Regions from separate parts of the Longispora sp. NPDC051575 genome, predicted to be linked through region 2. Evidence: riboswitches for the same ligand, from Rfam matches in the RefSeq annotation. Region 2 holds a riboswitch; the other holds the start of a gene.
What was found. A riboswitch is a leader RNA that binds a small molecule or an ion and turns the genes downstream of it on or off. The one in region 2 is predicted to bind thiamine pyrophosphate.

Region 1 (5,167 bases), on a different contig from region 2:
ACGAACCTGGTCAAACCGGGTGCCGAGCCGCACGACCTGGAGCTCACCGCCGCCCAGACCGCGCTGATCGCCGACGCCAAACTGGTGGTCTACCTGCCGACGTTCCAGCCGGCCGTGGACGACGCCGTCGCGCAGAACGCCAAGGACCGCGCGTTCGACGTGGCCGCCGTGCAGCCGCTCACCGACATCGTCGAGGAGGGGCACTCCGGCAAGGACCCGCACGTCTGGCTCGACCCGACCCGGCTGGCCACGATCGCGGACAAGGTCGCCGAGCGGCTCGGGAAGATCGACCCCGACCACGCCGACGGGTACCGGACCCGGGCCGCCGCCCTGCGCGTCGAGCTGGAGGCGATCGACAAGGAGTACGCGGCGGGGCTCAAGACCTGCCAGCGCACCGAGATCGTCACCGCACACGAGTCCTTCGGCTACCTGGCCGCGCGCTACGGGCTGACCCAGGTCGGGATCGCCGGCCTGAGCCCCGACGAGGAGCCCTCGGCCCAGAAGATCGCCGAGATCATCGCCTCCGCCAAGGCGCACAAGGCCACGGTCATCTTCACCGAGGCTCTGGTCAGCCCGAAGGTCGCCGAGACCATCGCGGCCGGGGCCGGCGCGAAGACGGAGGTGCTCGACCCGATCGAGAGCCTGCCGGAGGGCAGTTCGGACGACTACGCCAAGATTATGCGGTCCAACCTCGGCCAGATCCGTGCAGCACTGGGGTGTTCTTGATCCTGCAGACCCGCGACCTCGTCGTCGCCTACGACGGTCGGCCCGTGCTGCGCGGCGTCTCCCTGGGCATCGCGCCCGGCGAGGTCGTCGCGCTGCTCGGCGCCAACGGTTCCGGCAAGTCCACCCTGGTCAAGGCGTGCCTCGGGCTGACCCCGGCCACGTCGGGCTCGGTCGAACTGTTCGGCGAGCCGCTGGCGAAACTGAGGAACAGATCCCGGATCGGGTACGTGCCGCAACGGGTCGGCGCCTCCTCGGGCGTCCCGGCCACGGTCCGCGAACTCGTGTCGGCCGGCCGGCTGGCCCGGCGCGGCTTCCTGCGCCCGGCGTCCGCCGCCGACCGGCGCGCCGTCGACTCCGCGCTCGTCGCGGTCGGGCTGTCCTCGATGGCCCGGCAGCCGGTCAGCACCCTGTCGGGCGGCCAGCAGCAGCGGGCCCTGATCGCCCGCGCGCTGTGCGGCGAGCCCGAACTGCTGGTGATGGACGAGCCGACCGCCGGGGTGGACGCGGCCAGCCAGCAGGCGTTCGCCGCCGCGCTCCGCCAGTTCGTCGCGGGCGGCGGCACCGTGGTCGTCGTCCTGCACGAACTCGGCCCGCTGGAGCCCCTGATCACCCGGAGCGTCGTCCTGCACGGCGGCGTGGTGGTGCACGACGGCGCGGCCCCCGAACCGGCCCCCGGACACGCCTGCCCGGACCACGTGCACGAGCACCCGCACGCGCCGGTCACCACCCCGCGCTGGGAGCTGAACCAGTGAACTACCTGAGCTACGAGTTCTTCCAGTTGTCCCTGATCGGGGCGCTGCTGATCGGCCTGATCGCGCCCTCGGTCGGCATCTACCTGGTCCAGCGCAAGATGTCGCTGATCGGCGACGGGATCGGGCACGTGGCGCTGACCGGCGTCGCGATCGGCTTCCTGCTCAAGACGTCCCCGGTGCTCACCGCCGTCCTCGTCTCGGCGGCCGGCGCGGTGGCGATCGAACTGATCCGGGAACGCGCGAAGGCGTCCGGGGACGTGGCGCTGGCGATGCTGTTCTACGGCGGGATCGCCGGCGGCGTCGTCCTCATCTCGCTGTCGAAACAGGGCACCAACTCGACCCTGCAGTCCTACCTCTTCGGCTCCCTGAACGGCACCTCCCGCAGCGACCTGACCGCGATGCTGATCCTGGGCGCGGGGGTGCTCGGCGTGACCCTGCTCGGCCGGCCGTGGCTGTTCGCGGTGAGCCAGGACGAGGAGCACGCCCGGGTGTCGGGCCTGCCGGTGCGCTTCCTGAACGTCCTGCTCGCCGTCACCACGGCGGTGACCGTCACGACGGCGATGCGCGCCGTCGGCCTGCTCCTGGTCAGCGCCCTGATGGTGGTGCCGGTGGCGACCGCGCAGCAGGTCACCCGGGGCTTCACGACCACCCTGGTGGCGGCGATGGTGATCGGGGTCACGGTCTCCGGCGCGGGCGTCCTGCTCGCCGCCGAGGTCGACACCCCGCCCGGCGCGTTCATCGTGGTGCTCGCCGTGGGCCTGTTCGTGCTGGTCGCGGCCTTCGCGTCCGTACTGCGCCGCCGCAGACCGGTGCGCGCGCCGAACGACACGGGCCATACCGAGCCGCCGGACGTCGTGCTCGGCCCGGTAACGTGAGTGTCATGACTGCGCCCTTACCCAGAAGCACGAAGCAGCGCTCCGCCGTGATGGAGCTGCTCGGCGAGGTGCAGGGCTTCCACAGCGCCCAGGAACTGCACGCCATGCTCCGGGGCAAGGGCGACAAGGTCGGCCTGACGACGGTGTACCGGACGTTGCAGGCCCTCGCCGAGGCCGACGAGGTCGACGTGATGCGCCCGCCCGGCGGCGAGCACCTCTACCGCCGGTGCGGCACGGGGCACCACCACCATCTGGTCTGCCGGAGCTGCGGCAAGGCCGTGGAGGTCGAGGGGCCGGCCGTGGAGCGCTGGGCGGAGAAGATGGCCAGCGACAACGGGTTCGTGGACGTGGCGCACACGTTGGAGATCTTCGGGACGTGCCCGGAGTGCGCGGCCAAGCGCGGCTGACCCGGGCCGCCACGCCCGACCCCGGGTCCCGCTGGGGCCCGACCCTCGATGGGCCCCGGCCCGCTAGACGCCGGCCTTCGCGATGTGCGCGTCGAGTTGCCGGCGTACCTTGCGGCGCAGCAGGCCCGCCCCGCCCGGCATCTTCGTGACCAGGGCGGGCAGCCCGCCGAGCGCCTGACCGGCCCAGTACTGCAGGTCGAAGGCGTCCACGTGGTCGATGATCCGGGCGTCGTCGGCGAACCGGTACGCCGCGCGGACCTCGTTGACCACGGGCCGGGCCCCCACCGTGTACCGGGCCGTCCAGTGCGCCAGGGCCTTGGTGTCGCCGGTGACCCGGATGTCGGAGACCTCGGCGCGCAGGTCCGTGCTCCGGGAGGTCAGCATCTGCCACATCGCACCGATCTCGGGGCCCCGCAGGTCGAACAGCGGGTCACGGAACCGGGCCTCGGGGTGGTAACACGCGGCCATGGCCGAGCCGTCCCTGGCGTCGAGGGCGGCGTACAGCGTGTCGATCGTCTCCAAGATTGCGGACATATGGTGCACCTTACCGGGATCTGAGGCCCAGAGTGGCCAGCTCCAAGGTGGCCAGTGCCGTCACGGTGTCCGGGTCCTTCGCCCGCCAGCCGCCGGCCGGATCCTCGGCGGCGGCCCGCAGCTCGCGGAGGCCGGCGGTGGCCAGGGCGCGCAGGGCCAGCAGGTCCTCGCCGGCCGGCTCGTCGCGGAGCGCGACGGCGGTGCCGGCCCGCCGGATCCACCGGGTCCGGGCCAGGATCCAGAACAGCAGGATCGGCACGGTGACGGCGACCGCGACCACGATCGCGGTGAACAGGGCGATCTGGCCGACCAGTTCGCTGCCGTCCTTGCCGGTCTCGGCCACCGACTGGGCGACCTTGGCCGCGTCGGCGAGCTTCTCCCCGAGCACCTTGCCCGCGATCGGGATCCTGCGCGCCTCCTCGGCGGCACCGTTCAGGGAGTCGCGGAGACTGTCGCCGTCCTTGGTGACCCGGTCCGGGATCTGGGCGAGGGTACTGATGGCCTGGTGCAGCAGGTACGCCAGCCAGATCCACAGCGCGGTCCAGCCGACGGCGGAGACGTCCGCCACGATCTGCCGGGTGCGACGGGCCGGCAACTCCGCATAGAGCTTCATACCTCCCAGTGAATAGCAGACAGGGCGCCGAGTCCCGCATCCGTACCAGGAATCTCACAGTTTCCGGATCCGGGGAAACGGCTGTTGATCTCCAGGTCAGGGCCCTGTGCTGCTACGGTGGTGCCCGCATACGACAGGGGAGCGCGAGAAGCGCTGAGAGTGCGGGCGACCGCTGACCCTCCACACCTGATCCGGGTAATGCCGGCGAAGGGAGTCGCTCCCCGGCTCACCCCTGGGAGACTTTCACTATGAGTACCAAATGGCGCACTGTGGACATTGTGGTGGTGGCGGTCCTCGCCGTCGCCTTCGGTGTCATCTTCTGGGCGATGGCGGGGCTCTGGGAGGTCGCCGGTAACGCGTTCACCTTCTTCCCGCCCGGCGCGACGATCATCTACGGTGTCTGGCTGCTCCCGGCCGTCCTCGGCGCCCTGATCATCCGCAAGCCCGGCGCGGCCGTGCTGGTGGAGTTCCTCGCCGCGCTCGTCTCGGCGTTCCTCGGCAACAAGTGGGGCATGACGGTGCTGCTCCAGGGCTTCCTGGAGGGCCTCGGCGCGGAGGTCGTGTTCGCGGCGTTCCTGTACCGCAGCTACAAGCTGCCGGTGGCGCTGCTCGCGGCGGCCGGCGCCGGGATCGCGGCGACGGTGTTCGACGTGGTCGCCTGGTACAAGGACTTCGCCTTCGCCACCTACCAGCTGCCCTACGTCGCGATCGGCACCGTCAGCTCGGTGGTCGTCGCGGGCCTCGGCGGCTACGTCCTGACCCAGGCGCTGGCCCGCACCGGCGTCCTGGACCGGTTCCCCTCCGGCCGGGACCGCGAGCTGGTGTGACCCGGCGCGACCAGGCACCCGACACCGGGGGCGGCGCGGCCGTCACGACCCGCGGCCCGGCCGTGCGGCTGACCGGCTTCGGCTGGCGGCACGGCGGGCGGCGGGCCTGGGCCCTGCGCGGCGTCGACCTGACCATCGAGCGCGGCGAACGCGTCCTGCTCCTCGGCCCGTCCGGGGCCGGCAAGTCCACCCTGCTGGCCGCCCTCGCCGGCCTGCTCCCGGAGGACTCCGGCGAACGCGAGGGCACCCTGACCGTCGCGGGCACGGCCGGCGTGGTCTTCCAGGACCCGCAGAGCCAGCTCGTGATGTCCCGGTCCGGCGACGACGTGGCGTTCGGGCTGGAGAACCTGGGCGTGCCGCGCGCGGAGATCTGGCCCCGGGTGGACGCGACCCTGCGGCAGGTCGGCTTCCCGTACCCGCGGGACCGGCCCGT
Region 2 (5,167 bases):
CCATGTCCTCGACCGTGCCGACCTCCCGGTCGAGGAGCGCCCGGGTCTCGGGCAGGTTCGGGGTGAGGACCAGGGCCCGGGGCAGCAGGACCCGGTACGCGTCGGCCGCGCCCCGGAACAGCGGGTTGCCCGTGGACGCCACCATCACCGGGTCCACGACCAGGTTGGGCAGCTCCCGGGTCGCCACGTACGCGATCACCTCCGCGCTCGCGAGCATGCCCGTCTTCACCGCCGCCGGGGGCAGGTCGGACAGGACGGCGTCGAGCTGGAGGGCCAGGAAGTCGAGGGGGGTGGCGTGCACGCCCAGTACCCCCGAAGTGTTCTGGGCTGTCAGGGCCGTGATGACGGAGGTGCCGAAGACGTGGTGCGCGGCGAAGGTCTTCAGGTCCGCCTGGATGCCGGCGCCGCCGCCGGAGTCGGAGCCGGCGACGGTGAGGGCGATCGGGGGCTGCTTCATGGCGCTCCGCCCCCGGTGCCGGCCGAGGCGCTGGCCGAGGCTCCGGTGGGCGTGCTGGCCGCCCCCAGCGCCGTGAGCAGGTTGCGCACCGCCCGCGCCGGGTCGCTCGACCGCGACACCGCCCCCAGCACCGCCACCCCCTGCGCACCCGCCGCCACGCATTCGGCGGCGCGGGCCGGACCGTCGACCCCGCCGAGGGCGTAGACCGGCCGGCCGGCCCGACCGAGCACGTCCACGCCCAGCGGCGGCCCGTAGCCGGGCTTGGTGGCGGTCTCGAAGATCGGCGACAGGCTGACGAACTCCGCGTCGGCGGCAGACGGCAGCTCGTCCAGGCCGTGGCAGCGCCAGAGCATGTCCCGGCGGCCGTGCACCGGGGTCGCGGTCGGGCCGAGGGTGAGCACCCGGCCGCCGAACTCCTCGACCCGCCAGTCGAACTCCAGGTCGAAGAACGTGCCCGCCAGCAGCGTCGCCCCGGCGTCGATCACCGTGCGCGCGAGGTGCAGGTCGGGGGTCTCCAGGACGACGATCAGCCGGTCACTCATCGGAAGCCTCCACTCGGACGGGACGCGGGCGGGACGGGCGCCGGCGAGGCGCTCCGGGCACGGGACACGCGGCGGCTCACCACGACGGCAGCCCTTCCTGGCTGGTGGAGGCGGTGGCGTAGTCGCGGCGCGGGATCCGCCCGGCGCCGGCGGCCAGCCTCCCGGCGAGCACCGCGTGCCGCATCGCCGCCGCCATCCGGGTCGGGTCGGCCGCCCGGGTCACCGCGCTGGCCAGCAGCACGGCGTCGCAGCCCAGCTCCATCGCCAGGGCCGCGTCCGAGGCGGTGCCGATCCCGGCGTCGAGGATGACGGGTACCGACACCAGGTCCCGGATCAACGCGAGGTTGTACGGGTTCCGGATCCCCGCCCCCGACCCGATCGGCGCCCCGGCCGGCATGACCGCGGCGCACCCGACGTCGACCAGCCGCCGCGCGAGCACCGGATCGTCGGTCGTGTACGGCAGCACCACGAACCCGTCGTCCACCAGCCGGGCGGCGGCGGCCACGAGCTCGACGGCGTCCGGCAGCAGGGTCCGGTCGTCCCCGATCACCTCGAGCTTCACCCAGTGCGTCTCGAACGCCTCCCGGGCCAGGTGGGCGAGCTTGACCGCCTCGGTGGCGGTGTAACAGCCGGCGGTGTTGGGCAGGATCCGCACGCCGGTCCCGTCGAGCATCTCCAGCAGGCCGCCGGGGGCGTTCGGATCGAGGCGGCGGAGGGCGACGGTGACCATGGCGGTACCGGAGGCCTCGACGGCCTCGTGGAGGGCGGTGAGGCTGGCCGCGCCGCCGGTGCCGAGGATGAGTCGGGACGACAGGGTCACGCCCGCGATGACCAGCGGGTCGTCGAGGCCGGACGCGCCCGTGGGCGAGGAGGCGGTGGGCACGCCCGTGGCCGAGGAGGCAGTGGGCACGCCCTCGGCCGGGGAGGCGCCGGGCGCAGTCGGAGCCGGAGGGCCGCCGGGCGCGGCCGCTGTCGAGGGGCCACCGGCCGGGCTAGCCACCCTGCACCGCCGTGAGCAGCTCCACCACGTCGCCGTCGGCCAGCGCCGTCGACGTCCACGTGCTCCGGGGCACCACGGTCCCGTTGACCGCGACGGCCACCCCGCGCCGGTCCCCGGTGAGCGCCGACACCGTCCCCTCGAACTCGGTCTCCACGCCGTTGACGACTATCTTCACGAAAACCTCCCGGGGGCGAAGGGCGCGAGGTCGACGCTGGGTTCCCGGTGCAGGAGCAGCGCCGTGACCACCTCGGCGGTGATGGGGGCGAGCAGGACGCCGTGCCGGTAGTGCCCGGTCGCGGCGAGGGTGCGGTCGTCGAGCCAGCCGATCAGCGGGGCGTTGTCCGGGGTACCGGGGCGCAGGCCGGCCCGCGCCTCCACCAGCTCGTACTCGGCCAGCTCCGGGAGGACCTCGATCGCGGTGTCGAGGAGGTCGCGGACGCCCTCGGCGGTGACCCGGGTGGAGAAGCCGCGCTCGGCGGTGGTGGCGCCCACGACGACCTCCCCGTCCTTTCGCGGCACAATATAGACATATTTCCCGTCAATGTAGCCCCGGATCACGTGCCGGATCGACGGCTTCCCGCGCAGCCGCAGCACCTCGCCGTGCACGGGCCGCACAGGCAACCCGCCCACCGCGCCACCAGGTCGCCCCGCCCAGGCCCCGGTCGCGATCACCGTCACATCGACCCCGTCCGACGGGTACCCGGCGGCCACCGGCACCCGTTCGCGCAGCGCCGCCAGTACCCGTCGGGGATCCACCTGGTGGTCACCGGGCGTCAGCAGCCCACCCCGGAGCCGGGGCGTCAGCGAGGGCTCCAACGCGCGCGGATCCACCTTCTCGGCCGGCAGGTCCCAGTCCGCGTACAACTGGCGGAGCCGGGCGAGTTCGCGCAGGTCGTCTCCTGTCCGCCCGACGAGCAGCGTGCCGTCGTCGCGGTAGCCGACCTCACCGAGCCCGGCCGCGAACTCCGGCCACCGCGCGGCACTGGCCAGCGACAGCCGGAGCAGGTCGACCTCGCCGAAGTAGGCCTCGGCGACCGGGGCGAGCATGCCGGCCGCGACGTTGGAGGCGCCCCGGGCGGGGGCGTCGTCGTACACCGTGACGTCGAGGCCCGCCGCCAGCGCGCGCCACGCCACGGACAACCCGATGATCCCGGCCCCCTGGACCGCGACCTTCATGACAGGGCCCTGAGCAGCGCCTTCGTGGCCACCCCGGGATCGTCGGCCGTGCTGACCGCGCTGACCACGGCGACGCCGTACGCCCCGGCCTCCAGGAGTTCGGGGACCCGTTCGAGGGTGACGCCGCCGATCGCGATGGCCGGCAGCCCGACGTGCGCCGCCGCCTCCAGCCCGGCGGGGCCGATCGGCTCGGGCAGGCCGTCCTTCGTGGACGTGTGGTAGCAGGGCCCGACGCCCACGTAGTCGGCCCCGTCGACCAGCGCGGCCCGGGCCCCGACGGCGTCGCGGGACGTCGCCCCGATGATCGCCGAGGAGCCGAGCAGTCGCCGCGCCACGGAAACGGGCAGGTCGAGGGCACCGAGGTGCACACCGTCCGCCTGCACGGCCAGCGCGATGTCCACCCGGTCGTTGATGAGGCACGTCGCCCCGTAGACCCGGCACAGCGCCCGGATCTCGGCGGCGAAGTCGAGGAAGTCGCGGTCGTGCACGCCGTCTTCCACCCGTACCTGGAAAAGGGGTGCCCCCGCGGCCAACGCGGCCCGCGCGACGGCGACGGCGTCCCGCCCGGGTCGGGCGTCGGTGAGGACATGGAGGCGACCGAGCATGATGAATCTCCTCCCTGCGCCGGCATGATCCGGATCAGGTTCTACGGTCGGCGGCTCACATCCGCCCTCTCAGCCCGGTCTACCGGACTCCCGTGGGTTCTCTTGCGGCACACGTTAGCGCACCTCAGCCGAGGAGGGAAGCACCGCGTAACTGATGCCTCACTGCACGGCTACGCCCCGTTCACCATGGTTTGCCGGTGCAGGACGTGGATGCGTTCGAGGAGTTCCGCGGCCGGTCCGTCGTGCAGCCAGCGGGCCCCGCCGAGCGCCTGCCGGAGCCGGACGAACTGTTCGGCGTCCAGGCCGTCCGGCGCTCCCCGGGCCGGGCCGGTCGGATCGGCCCAGGCGCGGGCCTCGACGCAGCGCAGGCCCGCGGCGGCCGCTCCCCGGGGGCGCGGGGCGAGGGCGTCCTCGACGGGGACGGGTGTCCGGCGGGGCCAGTGGGCCATCAGCGCCAGGTTGCCCCGGGCCCAGGCGCGGAGCGGCACGTGGCCGGCGAGGTCCGCGTAGGCGTGCGCGGCCCCGGCCTGGGCGAGGGCCGGGGACCAGGCGGCCATGTCGAAGGACGCGGCCGACATCAGGCCACAGAGTTGGGCGGCGACGAGAGACAACTCGGCCAGCTGGGCCGGGCGGCGCGTGCGTTCTAGAAGGGTGTAGGCGGTATCGCGGGCCCGACGCGCCTCGGCGAGAAAGTGCGAGGGCGGAACCTCCACATAGGTGTACGCCAGCCGGCGCACCTCCGCCCGCAATCGCTCGACGGTCCCCTCCCGCACGCCGATTCCCATTCGGCGAACGTGTTCGGCGGATTCCCGGGCCGCCTGGTGGGCAGCCTCGTACCCGGCGGTGCGCACCGGAACGGGGGCATTCCCGGCGGCGCCCACCGGCCCGACGAGTACCGCGAAGGGCTCCCGCCACAGGCTGCCCGCGACCCGCCGCGCGGAGGGTCGGGCCGTGCCGACCTGGCCCGCCATCCACCTCTGGAGCTGGCGGGCGGACAGCGTGGCCGGCTCGCCCAGGACCCTCGCGGCCCGGTCGAACCGCGCGCACCACTCGTCGATGGTGTGTTCGCTCCGCCGGATCAGGTATTCGAGTCGAGTCCGGTCCGCTACCCCGTCTTTCACATTCCGACCGTACCTCGGCGCCATTGGGCCTTCGGCGGGCGAATGTCGCCCCCTGAGCCGCACTTCCGGCGACCAATTCCGCATTGTGGCTGGTAGTCCAGCACGTCATCCGAGAGCGTCGCCCAAATGTCGTGCCAATGTCGTTGCGATGGCACAGTCGTACCACTCGCAATGTCGTTTCAACGTCGTTTCAATGTCGTGGCACCGTCGTCCTCAGCGGACGGACGGTGGGCGGCATGACGATGACGTACCAGGTGCTGATGACC

Region 1: another riboswitch for thiamine pyrophosphate. It lies ahead of AB0M43_RS28450 (ECF transporter S component); the one in region 2 lies ahead of thiE (thiamine phosphate synthase).

The regions. Positions count from the first base shown of each region.
Region 1 is NZ_JBFAZP010000009.1:320,137-325,303, forward strand. Features, by position in the region: gene AB0M43_RS28420 (metal ABC transporter substrate-binding protein) at 1-726, shown strand, start outside; gene AB0M43_RS28425 (ATP-binding cassette domain-containing protein) at 717-1,478, shown strand; gene AB0M43_RS28430 (metal ABC transporter permease) at 1,475-2,353, shown strand; gene AB0M43_RS28435 (transcriptional repressor) at 2,359-2,760, shown strand; gene AB0M43_RS28440 (nuclear transport factor 2 family protein) at 2,824-3,294, opposite strand; gene AB0M43_RS28445 (hypothetical protein) at 3,305-3,907, opposite strand; TPP riboswitch at 4,033-4,137, shown strand; gene AB0M43_RS28450 (ECF transporter S component) at 4,156-4,734, shown strand; gene AB0M43_RS28455 (ATP-binding cassette domain-containing protein) at 4,797-5,167, shown strand, end outside.
Region 2 is NZ_JBFAZP010000011.1:86,347-91,513, forward strand. Features, by position in the region: gene thiD (bifunctional hydroxymethylpyrimidine kinase/phosphomethylpyrimidine kinase) at 1-457, opposite strand, end outside; gene AB0M43_RS31315 (thiamine phosphate synthase) at 454-999, opposite strand; gene AB0M43_RS31320 (thiazole synthase) at 1,076-1,834, opposite strand; gene thiS (sulfur carrier protein ThiS) at 1,992-2,153, opposite strand; gene AB0M43_RS31330 (FAD-dependent oxidoreductase) at 2,171-3,175, opposite strand; gene thiE (thiamine phosphate synthase) at 3,172-3,780, opposite strand; TPP riboswitch at 3,775-3,884, opposite strand; gene AB0M43_RS31340 (hypothetical protein) at 3,951-4,901, opposite strand; gene AB0M43_RS31345 (hypothetical protein) at 5,138-5,167, shown strand, end outside.